Linked DNA regions of Orrella dioscoreae. The protein of the gene in region 2 interacts with the protein of the main gene of each other region in a pairwise test. Links are inferred from orthologs where the notes say so. Each region holds a gene or a part of one and is shown on either strand. Other genes may lie near its edges. The genes, in order: ODI_RS01375 and grxD.

Region 1 (9,096 bases), 4.3 Mb from region 2 along the record:
GGTCGAGTTCGAGGGCCGGCGTGAGCGGCACGCCCACGAAGCGCGCGTGATCGAAGCGCGCGGCCATGTCGAAATAGACGAACGAGGGCCAGGGCGACAGGACGACGTCGCCGGGCGCGCAGCAGGCCTGAACCAGCAGGTGGATGAGTTCGTCGGAGCCGTTGCCGAACACCAGGCCCGCGGCCTCGGGGACGTCGAAGGCCTGGCGCACGCGGGCCCGCAAGGCGGCGTTGTCGCCCGGGTAGCGCGTCAGGTCGCTGTGGGCGATGGCGGCGGCCACGGCGTCCCGCAGCGCGGGCGGCAGCGGATAGGGGCACTCCATCGCGTCGAGCTTGATGCAGCCTTCGGCATGTGCCACGGGATAGGCCTGCAAGCCGCGGATGTCGGCGCGCACGGTGGCCGCGACGCGGTCGGCGACGCGGACGTCGTGTTGCGAGGAAGCAGGGCCGTCAGCCCCCGGTGCGCCGGGGGGCGTCTGGCCCCCGGTGCGTGCAGGGCTCATTTGTCGAGGCGGTATTCGGCGCTGGCCGCATGGGCCTGCAGGCCTTCGCCATGGGCGAGGTCGGCTGCGATGCGGCCCAGCGTCTGTGCGCCGGCATGCGAAACCTGGATGAGGCTCGAGCGCTTCTGGAAGTCGTAGACGCCCAGGGGCGAGGAGAAGCGCGCCGTGCGCGAGGTCGGCAGCACGTGATTGGGGCCGGCACAGTAGTCGCCCAGCGACTCGGAGCTGTAGCGGCCCAGGAAGATGGCGCCCGCGTGGCGGATGCGCGCGGCGACCGTCACGGCGTCTTCGGTGGAGATCTCCAGGTGCTCGGGCGCGATGTGGTTGGCGATCTCGCAGGCTTCGTCGATGCTGGCCACCAGGATGAGCGCGCCACGGTCTGCCAGGCTCTTGCGGATGATGTCCGCGCGCGGCATGGTGGGCAGCAGGCGCGCGATGGCGGCTTCCACTTCGTCGAGGTAGGCCGCGTCGGGGCACAGCAGGATGGCCTGCGCCAGCTCGTCGTGCTCGGCCTGCGAGAAGAGATCCATGGCGATCCAGTCGGCGGGCGTCTTGCCGTCGCAGATGATCAGGATCTCGCTGGGGCCGGCGATCATGTCGATGCCGACCGTGCCGAAGACGCGGCGCTTGGCGGCGGCGACGTAAGCGTTGCCGGGGCCGACGATCTTGTCGACGGCGGGCAGGGTGGCGGTGCCGTAGGCCAGCGCGCCCACGGCCTGGGCGCCGCCCACGGCAAACGCGCGGTCCACGCCGGCGATGGCCGCGGCGGCCAGCACGATGGGATTGCGCACGCCGTCGGGCGTCGGGGTGACCATGATGACTTCCGGCACGCCCGCGACCTTGGCGGGGATGGCGTTCATCAGCACGGACGAGGGATAGGCGGCCTTGCCGCCGGGCACGTAGAGGCCCACGCGGTCCAGCGGGGTGATCTGCTGGCCCAGCACGGTGCCGTCGGCCTCGGTATAGCTCCAGCTTTCCGCGCGCTGGTGCACGTGATAGCTGCGCACGCGGTCGGCGGCGGCTTCCAGGGCATTGCGCTGGTGGGCCGGCAGCGCGGCCAGCGCGGCTTCCCAGTCGGCGCGCGGGATTTCCAGCGCATCGATCGAGGTGGCCTGCACGCGGTCATAGCGCTGGGTGTATTCGAGCAGCGCGGCGTCGCCGCGCTGGCGGACGTCGGCCAGGATGCCGGCCGCGGCGCGGTCGATGGATTCGTCCTGCGAGGCGTCGAAGGCGAGCAGGCGCGTGAGCGCGTCGCGAAAGCCCGCGTCGCGGGCGTCGAGTCGTTGGATGAGGGCAGCCATGGGGATATCGTAGCGGAAACGGGTCAGGGCGCGGGCGCCGCCGAGGCGCGCTCGAAGGCGTCCAGCAGCGGCTGCAGCGCGGCGCCGCGCGTCTTCAGCGAGGCCCGGTTGACGACCAGGCGCGAGGAGATCGGCATGATGTCCTCGACAGCGACCAGGTTGTTGGCGCGCAGCGTGCCGCCGGTGGACACCAGGTCGACGATGGCGTCGGCCAGCCCGACCAGCGGGGCGAGCTCCATCGAGCCGTAGAGCTTGATCAGGTCGACGTACATGCCCTTGGCGGCGAAATGCTCGCGCGCAGCCTGGGTGTATTTGGTGGCCACGCGCAGGCGCGCGCCCTGGTAGACCGCGGCGGTGTAGTCGAAGTCGGCGCGCACGGCCACGCACAGCTTGCAGCGGGCGATGTTCAGGTCGATGGGCTGGTAGAGGCCGCCCGGATCCTGGGCCTGGTGCTCGTTCAGCACGTCCTTGCCGGCGATGCCGAGGTCGGCGGCGCCGTATTGTACGTAGGTGGGGACGTCCGACGCGCGCACGATGATGAGGCGCAGGTTGGGATCGCTGGTGCCGATGATGAGCTTGCGCGACTTCTCGGGGTTCTCGCTGACCTCGATGCCGGCGGCGGCCAGCAGCGGCAGCGTTTCCTCGAAGATGCGGCCCTTGGAGAGCGCGAGCGTCAGCGGACGAGAGGCGGTTTGGATGTCAGTCATGCGTGTTCCCGTGCCGGCGCTTCAGGCCGCGTCCTTGCCGGAGAGGCGTTCGATCCTGGCGCCCAGCGCGCCCAGCTTCACTTCCATGCGTTCGTAGCCGCGGTCCAGGTGATAGATGCGGTCGATGATGGTTTCGCCCTCGGCGGCCAGGCCGGCGATGACCAGGCTGGCCGAGGCGCGCAGGTCGGTGGCCATGACGCGCGCGCCCGAGAGTCGCGGCACGCCGCGCACGACCGCCGTGTGGCCGTCGATGTCGATGTCGGCGCCCAGGCGGCAGAGTTCCTGCACGTGCATGAAGCGATTCTCGAAGATCGTTTCCACGATCATCGCGGTGCCGTCGGCCAGCGTGTTCAGCGCCATGATCTGCGCCTGCATGTCGGTGGCGAAGCCGGGGTATTCCAGCGTGCGCACGTCGACCGGGCTGGGGCGGCGGTCCATGCTGGCGCGGATGGTGTCCGTGCCGCATTCCAGCGTGATGCCGGTGGCGCGCAGCTTGTCCAGCGTGGCGCCCATGGCCTGCGGCGCCACGCCGCGCAGCAGGATGTCGCCGCCGGCCGCGCCCACGGCGCACAGGAAGCTGCCGGCTTCGATGCGGTCGGGCGTGACGCTGTGGCTGGCGCCGTGCAGGCGCTCGACGCCTTCGATCACGATGCGGTCGGTGCCGTGGCCTTCGATGCGTGCGCCCATCTTGATGAGCAGCTCGGCCAGGTCGACGACCTCGGGTTCACGCGCGGCGTTCTCCAGCACGGTGCGGCCTTCGGCCAGCACCGCCGCCATCAGCAGGTTCTCGGTGCCGGTGACGGTGATCATGTCGGTGCGCACCGTCGCGCCCTTCAGGCGCTTGGCGCGCGCGACGACGAAGCCGTGTTCGATGTGGATCTCGGCGCCCAGCGCGGCCAGGCCCTTGATGTGCTGGTCCACCGGACGCTGGCCGATGGCGCAGCCGCCGGGCAGGCTCACGCGGGCCTCGCCGAAGCGGGCGAGCAGCGGGCCCAGCACCAGGATGGAGGCGCGCATGGTCTTGACCAGGTCGTAGGGCGCTTCCAGGTTGTCGACCTTGTCGGCCCGCAGCGAGACGCGGCCGTCGTCGCCGCGCGTCGCGGCCACGCCCAGGCGGCCCAGCAGGCGCAGCGTGGTCGAGATGTCGTTCAGGGCCGGCACGTTCTCCAGCGTCACTTCATCGGCGGTGAGCAGGCCTGCGCAGAGGATGGGCAGCGCCGCGTTCTTGGCGCCGGAAATGGTGACTTCGCCCTGCAGGCGATTGCCACCGGTGATGCGCAGCTTGTCCATCAGCGTCCTGCCTCGGTCTTGCCGCCCTTGGCGGCGTATTCGTCGGGGGTGTGGTTCTTCATCGACAGCGCGTGGATCTCGGCGTTGGAACCGTCCATGCGCGCGCCCAGCGCGGCGTAGACCAGGCGTTGGCGCGCAACCAGCGATTGGCCTTCGAAGGCGGCGCTGACGATGGTCGCGTAGAAATGCGCGCCGTCGCCCTGGACGTCGATGTGGGTACAGGGCAGGTTGTCCGCAATGTATTGCCGGACTTGCTCGGGGGTAGGCAGCATGGCGTTCTAGCTTCGGAGTTTGTAGCCGCTGGCCAGCAGGCGCAGGGCGAAGACGGCCAGCACGGCGAAGACCCCGGCGACGACGGCCAGGCTGTGCCAGGGCGAGACGTCCGAGATCGAGAAGAAGCCGTAGCGGAAACCGTCGATGGTGTAGAAGATCGGATTCCAGTGCGACACGTGCTGCCAGAACGGCGGCAGCGTGTGGATGGAGTAGAACACGCCGGACAGGAAGGTGGCCGGCATGATGAGGAAGTTCTGGAAGGCGGCGAGCTGGTCGAATTTTTCGGACCAGAGGCCGGCGATGAGCCCCATGATGCCCATGATGCCGCAGGCCAGCGTGGCGAAGGCCAGGATCCACAGCGGGTGCTGCAGGGGCAGGGGAACGAAGAACAGCGCCACCAGCCAGACGCACAGCCCCACCGCCAGTCCGCGCACGATGGCGGCCAGCACGTAGGCGCTGAAGATCTCGCGGTGCGAGAGCGGGGGCAGCAGCATGAACACCAGGTTGCCCGTGATGCGGCTCTGGATGAGCGACGACGACGGGTTGGCGAAGGCGTTCTGCAGCATGCTCATCATCATGAGGCCGGGGATCAGGAACGCCGTGTAGCGGATCTCGCCGTAGACCTGCACGCGGTCCTGCAGGACCTGCGCGAAGACGACGAGATAGAGCAGGGCCGTGACGACGGGGGCGGCGATGGTCTGGAAGCTGACCTTCCAGAAGCGCAGCAATTCCTTGCGCAGCAGCGTGGGGAAGCCGGAGCCGTATTGAGGTGCGGGTGCCATCAGCGCGCGATCCCCGTCAGTTCGGTGCCGTCCTGGTGCATGATGCGCACGAAGGCGTCCTCCAGGTCCGCGCCGCCCACGCTGGCCAGCAGCGCCTGGGTGGTGTCCAGCGCGACGATGCGTCCGCGCTTGAGCATGGCGATGCGGCCGCACAGGGCCTCGGCTTCTTCGAGGTAGTGCGTGGTCAGCATGATGGTGTGGCCTTCCCGGTTCAGGCGCGAGATGAACTCCCACAGCGTGCGGCGCAGGTCCACGTCCACGCCGGCGGTGGGCTCGTCCAGCACGATGACGGGCGGGCGGTGCACCAGCGCCTGGGCCACCAGCACGCGGCGCTTCATGCCGCCGGACAGCGCGCGCATGTTGTTGTCCGCCTTGTCGGACAGGCCGAGGTTGGCCAGGATCTCGTCGATCCAGTCATCGTTGTTGCGCAGGCCGAAATAGCCCGACTGGATGCGCAGGGTCTCGCGCACCGTGAAAAAGGGGTCGTAGACCAGTTCCTGGGGCACCACGCCCAGCGCGCGCCGCGCGTTGCGGTAGTCGCTGACCACGTCGTGGCCACAGACACTGGCGGTGCCGCCGCTGGCGCGCGCCAGGCCCGCCAGGATGGAAATGAGGGTGGTCTTGCCCGCGCCGTTGGGGCCCAGCAGGCCGAAGAATTCGCCGGGCTGGATGTCCAGGCTGACGTCGTCGAGGGCCTGGAAGCCCTGGTCGGGGGCGGCCTTGAACCGCCCGAAGAGTCCGGGGGCCCGGGTCGGGTAGATCTTGGAGACGTGGTCGAGACGGACGGCGGACATGAGGACAGGGCGCGCAGGCCCCGGAAAAGCGCGGATCGCCGATTATATAGGGGTGATCCCGTAACTCCCGGCATACCCCTGCCGGGGAGGGACTTTCAGGGCGACCGGCAGCGGTCTTCGCAAGAACCTCAGGGAGCCGGGGCACCGCGGAGCCGGCTTCGCCGGTCCGCCAGTGCCGCCCCCCTGGGGGGGGAGGCGCGTCAGCGCCTCGGGGGGGGCCCTACTGCCTCGAGTTCAGCGCCTTGATCAGGCCGTCGATGCCGCTGCGGTTGATTTCCTGGGCGAACTGGTTGCGATAGTTCTCGATCAGCCAGATGCCTTCGACGTTCAGGTCATAGATCAGCCAGCCCTTGGGCGTCTTTTCCAGTCGGTAGTCCACGCCCACCGGCTGGGCGTTGGCCTGCGGGATGATCTGCGAGCGCACGACCACGTCGTCGGCGTTGGGGTCGCCGCGGAAGGGCAGCAGGCGCACCGAGGTGCCCTGGTCGACCTTGGTGAGCGCGCCGCTGTAGGTGCGGATCAGGGTGCCGCGGAAGGCCTGCGACAGCGCGGCCTGCTGTTCGGGCGTGGCCTGGCGCCAGTTGCGCCCGGCGGCCAGGCGCGTGGTGCGCTCGAAGTTCACATAGGGCAGCAGTTGCTGGTCCACGACCTGGTTGATGCGGGCGAGGTTGCCCGAGCGCAGCGTGGTGTCCTTCTTGAGCACGGCCAGCAACTGGTCGGCGACCTGTTGCACGAACTCGTTGGGCGCGGCCTGCTGGTTGACCGCTTGCGCGCGCGCGGGCGTGGCGGCCACGCCCAGGGCGAGCAGGCCGGTGAGGGCCAGGCGGGAGGCGAAACCGAAGACGTTCATGTTGCGGATAGCTTGCATAAAGAAGACTCCTTTCAGTTCTGGCCGGCGGGCGTGGCGGGGACGTCGTCCTCGTCATCCGAGTAATCCGGCAGGTTGTCGCTGTCGGCGCCGCCGGTGCGTTGCAGCACCTGGGCGTTGCGGCGCTGGAGGTAGGCGTCGCGGATGAAACTGTACGGATCGATCGCGGTGCGGTCGACGGTGTCCGTGACCTCCAGCAGCGAGGCGCGGCGGTCGACGACCTCCAGCCCCCACAGCGAATTGCGCAGACGCACGTTTTCGATGCTGCCGACCGCCGCAACGTTCCCGTAGAAGCCGCCGACCGTGCCGACGCCGTCACGCACGGTGCTCGCGCCCAGGAACGGCAGCACCAGGTACGGCCCCTGGCCGATGCCCCAGACGCCCAGCGTCACGCCCAGGTCGTTGGGGATCTTGCGCGCGCCGTTGGCCGTGGCGACGTCGAAGCAGCCGCCCACGCCCATGGTGGTGTTGAAGAGGAAACGGCCCAGGGTGTTGAAGAAGTCGTGGCCGCGCGCCTGCAGGAAGCTGTTGGCGGCCGACCAGACGTCGCCCAGGTTCGAGAACATGTTGTGCACGCAGTTCTGGATGGGATCGGGGACGATGTAGTCGTAACCCTGCGCCACCGGACGCAGCAGCGCGCGGTCGAAGGTGTCGTTGAACTGGTAGATGCCGCGGTTCATCCCTTCCCAGGGGTCGCGCGGGTCAGGCTGCGAGGACGTGGCGCAGCCGGCCAGCAGGGCGGCCGCGGAGAGCGCGCAGGCCAGGCGGGTAAGGGAGGTTGCGGTCTTCATGGAGAAACGATCCTTGTTCGAATTGGTCTGGTCGCGAGATGAATCATTGGAATCATTGCTGCGGCGCGGGAGCCGGCGCGGGCGGGGGCGGCGCATCGGCGGCCGGCGGATTGGCGGGCGCTGCCTCGTCGCCGCCCTGGCGTTCGGCGGTGTTGTAGAGGAACTGGCTGATCAGGTTCTCCAGCACCACGGCGCTCTGGGTATAACGGATTTTTTCACCATCGGCAAAGAACTTGTCATCCCCGCCGGCTTCCAGGCCGATGTATTGCTCGCCCAGGAGGCCCGAGGTGAGGATCTTGGCCGAGGAGTCCGTCGGGAAGTCATAGCCCTGTTCCAGCTCCATCGTGACGACGGCCTGGTACATCTGGTCGTCGAAGCCGATGTGCTTGATCCGGCCGACCACCACGCCGGCGCTCTTGACCGCGGCGCGGGGCTTCAGGCCGCCGATGTTGTCGAAGTTGGCGGTCAGCGTGTAGGTGGGGGCGAACGAGAAGGAGCTCAGGTTGCCGGCCCGCAGGGCCAGGAATACCACCGCTGCCGCGCCCAGCAGCACGAAGAGGCCTACCCAGAAATCGGTTTTGTCGCGCGTCATGGTTATCCGTTCCGTATGTATGTGCGTTGAATGCGTGTTGGCGTACGATGTCAGGCGTTGATCATCCGTTGCCGAAAATCAGTTGCCGAACATCAGGGCGGTCAGCAGGAAGTCCAGGCCCAGCACCGCGAGCGAGCCGGCGACCACCGTGCGGGTGGTGGCGCGTGCCACGCCTTCGGGCGTGGGGCGCGCGTGCCACCCTTCATAGAGGGCGATCAGCGTGACCGCCACCCCGAACACCACGCTCTTGATGACGCCGTTGGCCACGTCGTTCCAGACGTCGACGCCGCCCTGCATCTGCGACCAGAAGGCGCCTGCGTCCACCCCGATCATCAGCACGCCCACGACCCAGCCGCCCATGATGCCGACCATCGAGAAGATGGCCGCCAGCACGGGCATGGCGATGATGCCGCCCCAGAGCCGCGGCACCAGCACGCGGCGCAGCGGGTCCACGGCCATGACTTCCATGGCGGAGAGCTGCTCGCCCGCCTTCATGAGGCCGATCTCGGCGGTCAGGGACGTGCCGGCGCGGCCGGCGAAGAGCAGTGCCGTCACCACCGGCCCCAGCTCGCGCACGAGCGACAGCGCCACCAGCAGGCCCAGCGATTCCTCGGCGCCGTAGCGATTGAGCGTGTAGTAGCCCTGCAGGCCCAGCACGAAGCCGACGAACATGCCGGATACGGCGATGATCAGCAGCGAATAGTTGCCGATGAAGTGGATTTGCTGCGAGACCAGGCGCGGGCGCGAGACGGCGATGCCGCTGCGGCCCAGCAACTGGAAGAAGAAGCGGGTGAAGGCGCCGATGCCGGCGATGCGTGCCAGCACGCCGGCGCCCAGCGCGGAAATGGGACGTGTCAGGCTCATGCTTGGGTTTCCTTGTCGGCCACGCCGTGCCTGCGCCGCCAGGCCGCGAAGGCGGGCGTCTCCGGATAGTGGAAGGCCACGGGGCCGTCGGCGGCGCCGTCCAGGAACTGGCGCACGTAGGGATCCTGCGACCGCGACAGGTCGGCGGGCGTGCCGGACGCCTTCAGTTCACCCTGGCCGACCAGGTACACATGGTCGGCGATGGCGAAGGATTCCTGGATGTCGTGGGTGATCAGCACCGAGGCGCAGCCCAGGCGGTCCGACAGGTGGCGGATGAGCCTGGCGGTGATGCCCAGGGAAATGGGGTCGAGGCCGGCGAAAGGCTCGTCATA
Region 2 (9,003 bases):
GCACGCTGGGCGGGATCAGCACGCCCAGCACCCCGCCCGCCGCGATGGCGCCGGCCGACAGGCGGTCGTCGTAGCCGTTCTTCTTCATCTCGGGAATGGCGACCGAGCCGACCGTGGCGGCGGTGGCCACGCTGGAACCCGAGGTGGCGGCGAAGCCCGCGCAGGTCAGCACGCTGGCCATCGCCAGCCCGCCGCGATGGTGGCCCACCCATTTGCGCGCCACGTCGAAGAGCCGCGTGCCGATGCCCGCGTGGTGCGCGAAGGCGCCCATCAGGATGAAGAGCGGAATCACCGTCAGCAGATAGGACGCCGACTGCGCATAGGAGAACGAGCGCAGGCGGTTCAGGACGAAGAAGATGTCCTCGACCATGACGATGCCGATGATGCCCGCCAGGCCCAGCGCGGCGAAGACCGGCGTGCCCAGCAGCATGAAGACGAAGATGAGGCAGGTGGCGACCAGGGTCGCGACGATGGGATCCATGATCGTCTCCTCAGTGCGCCAGCGTCGGCGGCACGGGACTGTCCGGCGGCACGGGCCGGTAAAGCGCCCAGGCGGCGCCGACCAGCATCTGCAGGGCGCCGAACCACAGGCCCACCGCCACCGCGACCTTGGTCCACCAGATCGGCACTTCGACATAGCCCCAGCGGAATTCGCGGATGGCCACCGACTCGACGGCATCGCCCGTGGCCGGATAGGCCAGCAGCGCCAGCACCACCGCGCCCAGCAGCCACGACAGCGACTCCAGCACGCGTGAGACGCGCGGCGGCACGCGTCCCTTCAGCAGCGTCACGCGGATGTGGGCGTCATCCAGCTGGGTCCAGCCCAGCCCCATGAAGACGAGCATCACCATGCTGAGCTCGGATAGCTCGAAGACGCCGGGCAGCGGCTGGCCGGCAACGGTGCGCACCAGCGCATCCACCGTGGTGCCAAGCATCATGAACAACAGGAAGAGCAAGGCGATGGCGCCCATCGCGTCGGCGACGCGGCGAAGCAGCCTGGCAAGCAGGGTATCGGGGGTCATGGTTCTTCGGCGCGTAGCCGTCCACGGATAGGCGGCCGATGCCGCGATGCAGGCCGGCGCATGCGCCGGCCCGGTTCGGCGTGCGACCTCAGGCTTGCGCGGCCAGCTCGTCGAAGCGTTTCAGCGTGCCCTTGGGGTCGTGCTTGGCGATGGCCGTGTCGATCAGCGACTGCATGGCGGCGCCATCCACGCGCGCGGGCTTGGCCACGCGGTCCACCCAGGACTGCACCTGGGCCGGCTGCACCAGCGCTTTCGCGCGCGCCTTCTGCTCATCGGGCAGCGAACTGAATTTCGCGCCTTCGGCCAGCGCGGTCTTCAGGTACTGGCGCGCCGCGGCGTCGAAGATCTCGGTGTACTTGCCGCCATAGATCTCCGCGACGATCTCGTCGGCGATCTGCTTCACCGGGTCGGGGAAGGACTCCCAGGTGCGCATGTTGATGATGGTGGCGGACGGACCGTGCGGACCATCGCCGATGTCGGTGAAATGCGGCGCGATCTCGTGCAGCTTGTAGGCCACCGCCGTGATGAAATCGAAACCATAGACGCCGTCCAGCACGCCACGCTCCAGCGCGGTATAGACCTCGGGCGCGGCCATCGGCACGGCCGTGCCGCCCAGGCGCTGGATCACGTCGTTGGCGACGCCGTAGCCGCGGATGCGCTTGCCGCGGATGTCCTCGATGGACCGGATGGGCTCACGCGTGACCAGCGGCGCGTAGTACCAGTTGGTCCAGTACATGACCTTGGAGCGATAGCGCTGCTCCCACTCGGCGCGCAGCGGATCGAACTGCGCGTAGAGATCGCGGCAGACCAGTTGCAGGGCATCCGCGCGCTGCATGCGGTAGTACCAGTCCAGGCCGCGCGTGACCGGCAACTGGGCCTGGTAGTAGCCCGGGGAAATCAAGGACATCTCGGAGGTGCCATCGCGCACGGCCGACAGGTGTTCGCCCACCTTGTTGAGCGACTGCGCCCAATAGCGGCGCACCTGTACCGCGCCGTTGCTGCGGCGCTCCAGCTCCCTCAGGAACCAGTCGTCCAGCCGCGAGGGGCCCGCGGTCTCGGAAATGTAGCTGTCGAACTTGATGCGCACGGGCTTGCTGGCGGCCCAGGCGCTGGCCGACCAGACCGTGGGCGCGGCGACGCCTGCCAGCAATCCTGCCGTCTTGATGAAATCACGTCTTTTCATTGTTGTGTCTCCTCGATGGGTGGGACCGGTGTTCCCCCGCCCGGCGCCAAGCGCCGGACTACCCTGCCTTGCCGGCCTGCAGGGCTTCGCGCAGCAAGGTCTTGGGGACCTTGCCGTAGCTGTTCTTGGGCAGCTCGTCGCGCAGGCAATAGCGCTTGGGCCGCTTGAAGGCCGCGATCTCGCCGCGGCACCATTGATCCAGGTCCGCGGGGTCCAGCGTGGCGCCCTCGCGCGCCACGACGAAGGCCACCACCTCCTCGCCCCAGGCCTCGCTGGGCGCCCCCACCACGGCAACCTCGCGCACGCCGGGGTGGCGCGCCAGCACCTCCTCGACCTCGCGGGGGTAGATGTTCGAGCCGCCCGAAATGATCACGTCCTTGCTGCGATCGGTCAGCGTCAGGAAACCCTCTTCATCGAGGCGGCCGATGTCGCCGGTGCGCAACCAGCCTTCCACCAGCGTGGCGCGCGTGGCGGCCTCGTTGCCCCAATAGCCCGCCATGACGGCATCGCCGCGCGCGGCAACCTCGCCCTCCATGCCCACGGGCAGGGTATTCATGTCGGCATCCACGATGCGAACCGCCATGCAGCTTTGCGCAGGCCCCACCGACGCCATGCGCGCGCGCCAACGCGGATGCGAGGTGTCGGCGATGCACTCGCGCGTGAGCGCGGTGATGGTCATGGGGCTCTCGCCCTGGCCATAGATCTGCGCGAACCGAGGCCCCAGCACCTGCAGCGCCTCGTCGATGTCGGCGAAATACATGGGCGCGCCGCCATAGATCACTGTATGCAGCCCCGTGCCGTCGCGGCCCGCCGCGCGCGCCGCCTCGACCAGGCGCTTGACCATCGTGGGCGCGGCGAACAGCGACAGCGAGCCGCCCTCACGCGCATGATCAAGGATCTCGAGGGGATCGAAGCCGCGACTGGCCGGCACCACGTGCCGCGCCGCGCGGCGCACGTACATGAAGTGATAGAGGCCCGCGCCGTGCGAGATCGGCGCGGCATAGAGCATGCTGTCGGTGGCCGACACCGTCTCGATGTCGGCCGCGTAGCACAGCGCCATCGCCACCAGGTTGCGATGCGACAGCATCACGCCCTTGGGCCTGCCCGTGGTGCCGGAGGTATAGAACAGCCATGCCAATGCATCGGGCGGCAACACCCGGGGCGGCGGCAGCGGCGCGTCCAGGCCCGCCTGCGCAGCCCGCGGGAACGCATCGCCATCGACCGCCAGGTGCAGGCAGCCGTCAGGCACGGCTTCAGGCGGCAGGTCTTCGTGCGTGTCGGTCAGCACGGCATGTGCGCCCGCGTCGCGCAGGATCCAGTCCACCTCCTTGGGATGCAGCTTCGGGTTGACCGGCACGACGACCGCGCCCAGCCACCAGCAGGCGTAGAAAAGCTCCAGGTATTCGACGCGATTCTTCATGAAGAGCGCGACACGCGCGCCCTCGGCCACGCCCTGCGCATCGCGCAACCACCGCGCCAGCCCGGCCGCGCGGCGAGCGAAGGCGTCATAGTCCGCATGCAGCTGCGTGCCGCGATACAGCGCCGGGTTGCGAGGGTGCGACAGCGCGGCCGCATGCAGCCAGTTGGCGACATTCATGGCGCGCCCTTATGCCCGGGCTGCTTCGAGCACCGAGGCATAACTGGCCACCGCCGCGCCGCCCATGTTGAAGACCAGGCCCAGGCTGGCGTCCTTGCGCTGCATGGCGCCCGCCTGGCCGGTCAGCTGGCGATAGGCCAGCGCGTGCATCGACACGCCCGTCGCGCCCACCGGATGGCCCTTGGCCTTCAACCCGCCGGAAAGGTTCACCGGCAGGCGGCCATCGCGCAGCACGATGCCGTCGTCCAGCGCCTGGCGGCCACGCCCGGCAGGCGCCAGCCCCATGGCCTCATAGATGAGCAGCTCGGCGATGGTGAAGCAATCGTGCACCTCGGCGAAATCCAGGTCGTTCACGTGGATGCCCGCTGCGGCATACGCCTGGCGCAGCGCGCGCGCCGGCCCCTCGAATGCCAGCAGGTCGCGCCCGCCCAGCGGCAGGAAATCGCTGACGTGCTCGGCGGCGCGCACGGTGACCGCGCGCGGAAAGCGCGTGGCCGTGTCGCTGCGCGTCATGACGACGGCCGCCGCGCCATCGGTGATGAGCGAGCAATCGGTCAGCCGCAAGGGCGGCGCAATCAGCGGATTCTTGTCGGAGACGGTATTGCAGAAGGCCACGTCCACCTCGCGGTGCATCTGCGCCAGCGGGTTGTGCATGGCATTGCCGTGGTTCTTGGCGGCGATGGCCGCCATGGCGGGCAGCGGATCCTCGTAGCGCGCGGCGTACTCGCGCGCCGCCAAGGCAAAAAGCTGCGGAAAGCTCAGCGCGGCTTCTTCAGGATCGTTCTTGTAGCCCGCCCCCGCCAGCGCCTCGGTGACTTCCGGCGTGCTGCGCGAGGTCATTTTTTCCGCGCCGACGACCAGCACGGTCCGGGCAGCGCCCGCCTGCAGGGCGCGCAGGCCGGCATGGATGGCCGCCCCGCCGGACGCACAGGCGTTCTCGCAGCGCACCGCGGGCTTGAAGCGCAAGGCGGGCGAGGCCTGCAGGATCAACGAGGCCGCGAAGGCATCCGGGACCAGTCCGGCATTGAAGTTGCCCAGGAACACCGCATCGATTTCAGCGGGGTCCACCCCCGCGTCCTCGATGGCTTCTGTCGCGGCCATGACGATGAGTTGTTCCAGGTTCAAGGCGTCCAGGCGCCCGAAAGGGGTGTGCCCGCTGCCGACGATGGATACCGAGGTGCCTGACATGTCTTGTCTCTCCGCACTGGGTTGTCGTTCTTTTTTCCAGTGTGTGACTTGGCATGCCCGTACATCAATACGTGCAGCTACGTATAAAACTACGTATTAGGTGAGGTTGCGTGATCTTCTATGTAGACCGCTGGGTTGACGGCCGCCGAGGGTGGTCGTGCCGTCGGTCGCCTGCCGCGGGGTGCGGCGCCCACAGCGCCCTCCGGTCAGCATTCGGAAAAGCAATAGGGGCAGCTGTTGAGAGAGTGGGGGCGGGAGGTGGAGGGAGGAAGCAGCGCGCTTCGAGCTACGGGCGCCGCTTGGCCCTGTTGCCTGCTTGGGGAGGCTGCTCCACCACCGACACGGCGCGACCGAAGCCGCCAGGCTCATCAATTTCTCGGTGTCTCTGCCCGCGCAAGACACCCGCCATTCAGTCACGACAGTGGAACAACGCCTCCAAACAGACAACGCAGCCTGACGGGAGCCCCTGCCCGGAGTGCGATGCCCCCCACCTCCACTCCCCTTCCCCCCTCTCTCACTAGCTGCCTCTTTTGCTTTTCCAAATGCTCAGCAATGGGCGCTGTGGGCGCCCATTGCTGAGCGGCAAGCCGAGATCTTCGGGCGGGCAGCGAGCGCGGGGCAAGAATGCGAGCAGGACTCCGGCGGCCGACTCCGATCCAGAACCCCCAAGCGCAGGACGTCGAGGGTGGGCGGGACGGCGGGCGCCTTCTGCGGGGAGCGCGGCGCTGTGGGCGCCGCACCCCGCGGCAGGCGGCCGACGGCACGACCACCCTCGGCGGCCGTCAACCCAGCGGTCTACACAGAAGACTACGCTACGGCAGCAGACCACGCAGCGATCTACGCAACCCCACCCACCCGACCAACCGGCCGCACAAAAGAAATCGCAGTCTCGCCAGCATGCGAAAACACCAGCGCATCCTGCTCATAAGCCGCCCGCCCGAACAGCGACGCCTCATCGATCGTCGCGAGATTCGACGCCAGTCCCTTGAAGTCGAACAGCGAGGTATCCGCCAAATGCGACGGCACCACCTGCGTCAGCGCGCGGAACACGCTGTCGACGCGGCCCGGGGTTTCGCGTTCCCATGCGACCAGCATTTCCTTCACCTTCTGGCGCTGCAGGTTCTCCTGCGAGCCGCACAGGTTGCACGGGATGATGGGATACGCCATGTCGGCCGCGTAGCGGGCAATGTCGGACTCGCTGCAATACGCCAGCGGGCGGATCACCACATGCGCGCCGTCATCGGTGGCGAGCTTGGGCGGCATGCCCTTCAGCTTGCCGCCGAAGAACATGTTCAGGAAGAAGGTTTCGACGATGTCGTCGCGATGGTGGCCCAGCGCGATCTTGTTCGCGCCCAGCTCCTTGGCCGTGCGATAGATGATGCCGCGGCGCAGGCGCGAGCACAGCGAACAGGTCGTCTTGCCCTCGGGCACCTTCTCTTTCACGATGGAATAGGTGTCGGCCGTGACGATGCGATAGGCCACGCCGGTGCTTTCCAGGTAGGCCGGCAGCACCTCTTCAGGGAAACCCGGCTGCTTCTGGTCCAGGTTCATCGCGATCAGCTCGAAATTCACCGGCGCGCGCTTCTGCAGGGCGCTCAGGACCGACAGCATGGTGTACGAGTCCTTGCCGCCGCTCATGCACACCAGGATGCGGTCGCCGTCCTCGATCATCTTGAAATCGGCGATGGCCTTGCCGGCCTGTGATTCCAGGCGGTTCTGCAGCCGGAAGAAATTGTTCGAGTCTTTCATCAGCTCGGTTCCGCGGATGGCGACAGCCCTGCCCAACGCGGGCCGCCGACATCGATATCGAAAAGATCCAGCACCCGCGCCACGCTGTGGTCGACCATCTCTTCGATGGACTGGGGCCGGTGATAGAAGGCCGGCAAGGGCGGGAAGACGATGCCGCCCATTTCCGTGACGGCCGTCATGTTGCGCAGGTGCGCAAGATTGAAGGGCGTCTCGCGCACCATCAGCACCAGCCGGCGGCGTTCCTTCAGCACCACGTCGGCCGCGCGCGTGATCAGGTTGTCCGCCAGGCCGTGGGCGATGGCGCCCAGCGTGCGCATGGAGCACGGCGCCACCACCATGCCGGCCGAGCGGAAGCTGCCGCTGGCCAGCGTGGCGCCGATGTCGCGCACGCTGTGGACCACGTCCGCCATGGCGTGGACCTCGTTGCGGGACAGGTCCAGCTCGTGCTGCAGGTTGAGCGCGCCTGCCGCCGAGACGACCAGGTGCGTCTCGACGTCAGGCACGCGCCGGGCGGCCTGGAGCAGGCGCACGCCGTAGAGCGCGCCGGTGGCGCCGGTGATGCCGACGATCAGCCGCCGGCGGCCGGGTGTCACTCGGTGGCCCCGGCGGCGTCGAGCAGCTTCTTCAGCTCGCCGCTTTCGTTCATCTCGGACATGATGTCCGAACCGCCCACGAACTCGCCCGAGACGTAGAGCTGGGGAATGGTCGGCCAGTTCGAGTAGCTCTTGATGCCGCTGCGCACTTCCTCGTCCTCAAGCACGTTGATCGTGATGAGCTTGCGCACGCCACAGCCTTTCAGGATCTGGATGGCGCGGCCGGAGAAGCCGCATTGCGGGAACTGGGCGGTACCCTTCATGAACAGCACCACGGGGTGCTGCGTGACGGTATCGCGGATGAAGGTTTGCACGTCGTCGCTCATGGTTGACTCGCAGATGCGCCGGCGCGTGGCCGGCATAGGATTTTGCCTGGGGTAAATGGCCGGTATCGGGCAGGCAACGCCGACGTCCGGACCCGGGACTCCCCGGAATTATAGGTTTGCGCCGGAAATCCTCTCGATGCCGGCCAGATCGCGGCGGCTGGCCGCGTTCCGGAAGCCCGCGTCGGCCAGCAACTGCCGCACGGCGGCGGCCTGGTCCCAGCCATGCTCCAGCCAGAGACGGGCGCCTGGGGCCATCCAGGCGCGGGCGCCGGACACGATACGCGCCAGCGCCGACAGCCCATCGGCTTCGTCGGTCAGCGCGCCGCGCGGCTCGTGCCGCAGGTCGCCCTGATCAAGGTGGACATCGCCGGCGGCGATATAGGGCGGGTTCGACACGATCAGGTCGAACGGCGCGTCGCCGCCGGGCAGCGCCGCATACCAGTCGCCTGCCAGACAGCGCACCCGGGGCGCCCCCAGGCGCTGGGCGTTGGCGTGCGCCTGCGCCAGCGCCTCGGGGCTGGCGTCGGTGCCCGTCACATGGGCATCGGGCCGGGCCAGGGCAATGGCCACGGCGATCGCGCCGCTGCCGGTGCCCAGGTCCAGCACGCGCGGCGCCTGCCGCCCTGACAGGCATTCGAGCGCCGTCTCGACCAGCAGTTCCGTTTCCGGCCGCGGGATCAGCACGCCCGGCGCCACGGCATAGACATGGCCCATGAATTCGCGCTCGCCCAGCAGGTAGGCCATCGGCTCGCCGGCCAGGCGGCGGGCGCACAGGGTCTGGAATGCCGCCACCGCGGCAGGCGCCAGCGGGTCGGTGTCATGCGCCAGCAGCCAGGCGCGCGGCTTGTCCAGCACGCGCTCCAGCAGCATGCGGGCCTCCAGGCGCGGCAGGCCGCAATCGGCCATCAGCCCGCGCACGGTGGTTGCGGCGCCGCCCACGATGCGCCTTATGCCTCTTCGCCCAGGGCGGCCAGTTGCGCGGCCTGGTGCTCGGCCAGCAGGGTGCCGGTCAGTTCCTGCAGATCGCCTTCCAGGATGGCCTGCAGCTTGTAGAGCGTCAGGTTGATGCGGTGATCGGTCAGGCGGCCTTGCGGGTAGTTATAGGTGCGAATGCGCTCGGAACGGTCGCCCGAGCCCACCAGGCTCTTGCGTTGCGCGGCTTCCTTGCTCTGGCGCTCGCGCTGCTGCTGGTCCTTCAGGCGCGCCGCCAGCACCTGCATGGCCTTCTCGCGGTTGCGATGCTGCGAACGGTCGTCCTGGCATTCCACCACCAGCCCCGTGGGCAAGTGGGTCAGGCGCACCGCCGAATCGGTCTTGTTGATGTGCTGGCCACCCGCGCCGCTGG

Evidence for each region.
Region 1: the proteins of grxD (region 2) and ODI_RS01375 interact in binary tests that used the Escherichia coli proteins (3 or more experiments, as listed by UniProt). The link is inferred for Orrella dioscoreae from one-to-one orthologs.

Annotation. Positions count from the first base shown.
Region 1 is NZ_LT907988.1:273,548-282,643, forward strand. Bases 2,437-5,397 are described here. They hold ODI_RS01375 (BolA family protein), read right to left. Parts: upstream 4,073-5,397; coding sequence 3,800-4,072; downstream 2,437-3,799. Other genes in these bases: hisG (ATP phosphoribosyltransferase), read right to left, coding at 2,437-2,510; murA (UDP-N-acetylglucosamine 1-carboxyvinyltransferase), read right to left, coding at 2,532-3,800; ODI_RS01380 (ABC transporter permease), read right to left, coding at 4,079-4,855; ODI_RS01385 (ABC transporter ATP-binding protein), read right to left, coding at 4,855-5,397. In the rest of the region: hisC (histidinol-phosphate transaminase), read right to left, coding at 1-502; hisD (histidinol dehydrogenase), read right to left, coding at 499-1,803; more of hisG, read right to left, coding at 1,827-2,436; more of ODI_RS01385, read right to left, coding at 5,398-5,649; ODI_RS01390 (MlaC/ttg2D family ABC transporter substrate-binding protein), read right to left, coding at 5,870-6,517; ODI_RS01395 (MlaA family lipoprotein), read right to left, coding at 6,532-7,308; outer membrane lipid asymmetry maintenance protein MlaD, read right to left, coding at 7,361-7,900; lipid asymmetry maintenance ABC transporter permease subunit MlaE, read right to left, coding at 7,979-8,764; ODI_RS01410 (ABC transporter ATP-binding protein), read right to left, coding at 8,761-9,096. UniProt on the Escherichia coli protein: Involved in cell resistance against acid stress.
Region 2 is NZ_LT907988.1:4,545,269-4,554,271, forward strand. The notes cover bases 5,994-8,861. They hold grxD (Grx4 family monothiol glutaredoxin), read right to left. Parts: upstream 7,659-8,861; coding sequence 7,329-7,658; downstream 5,994-7,328. Other genes in these bases: ttcA (tRNA 2-thiocytidine(32) synthetase TtcA), read right to left, coding at 5,994-6,739; ODI_RS20840 (UbiX family flavin prenyltransferase), read right to left, coding at 6,739-7,332; prmC (peptide chain release factor N(5)-glutamine methyltransferase), read right to left, coding at 7,767-8,564; prfA (peptide chain release factor 1), read right to left, coding at 8,606-8,861. Also shown: ODI_RS20815 (TRAP transporter small permease subunit), read right to left, coding at 492-1,022; dctP (C4-dicarboxylate TRAP transporter substrate-binding protein), read right to left, coding at 1,111-2,205; ODI_RS20825 (class I adenylate-forming enzyme family protein), read right to left, coding at 2,264-3,802; ODI_RS20830 (acetyl-CoA acetyltransferase), read right to left, coding at 3,812-4,990; more of ttcA, read right to left, coding at 5,828-5,993; more of prfA, read right to left, coding at 8,862-9,003. UniProt on the Escherichia coli protein: Monothiol glutaredoxin involved in the biogenesis of iron-sulfur clusters.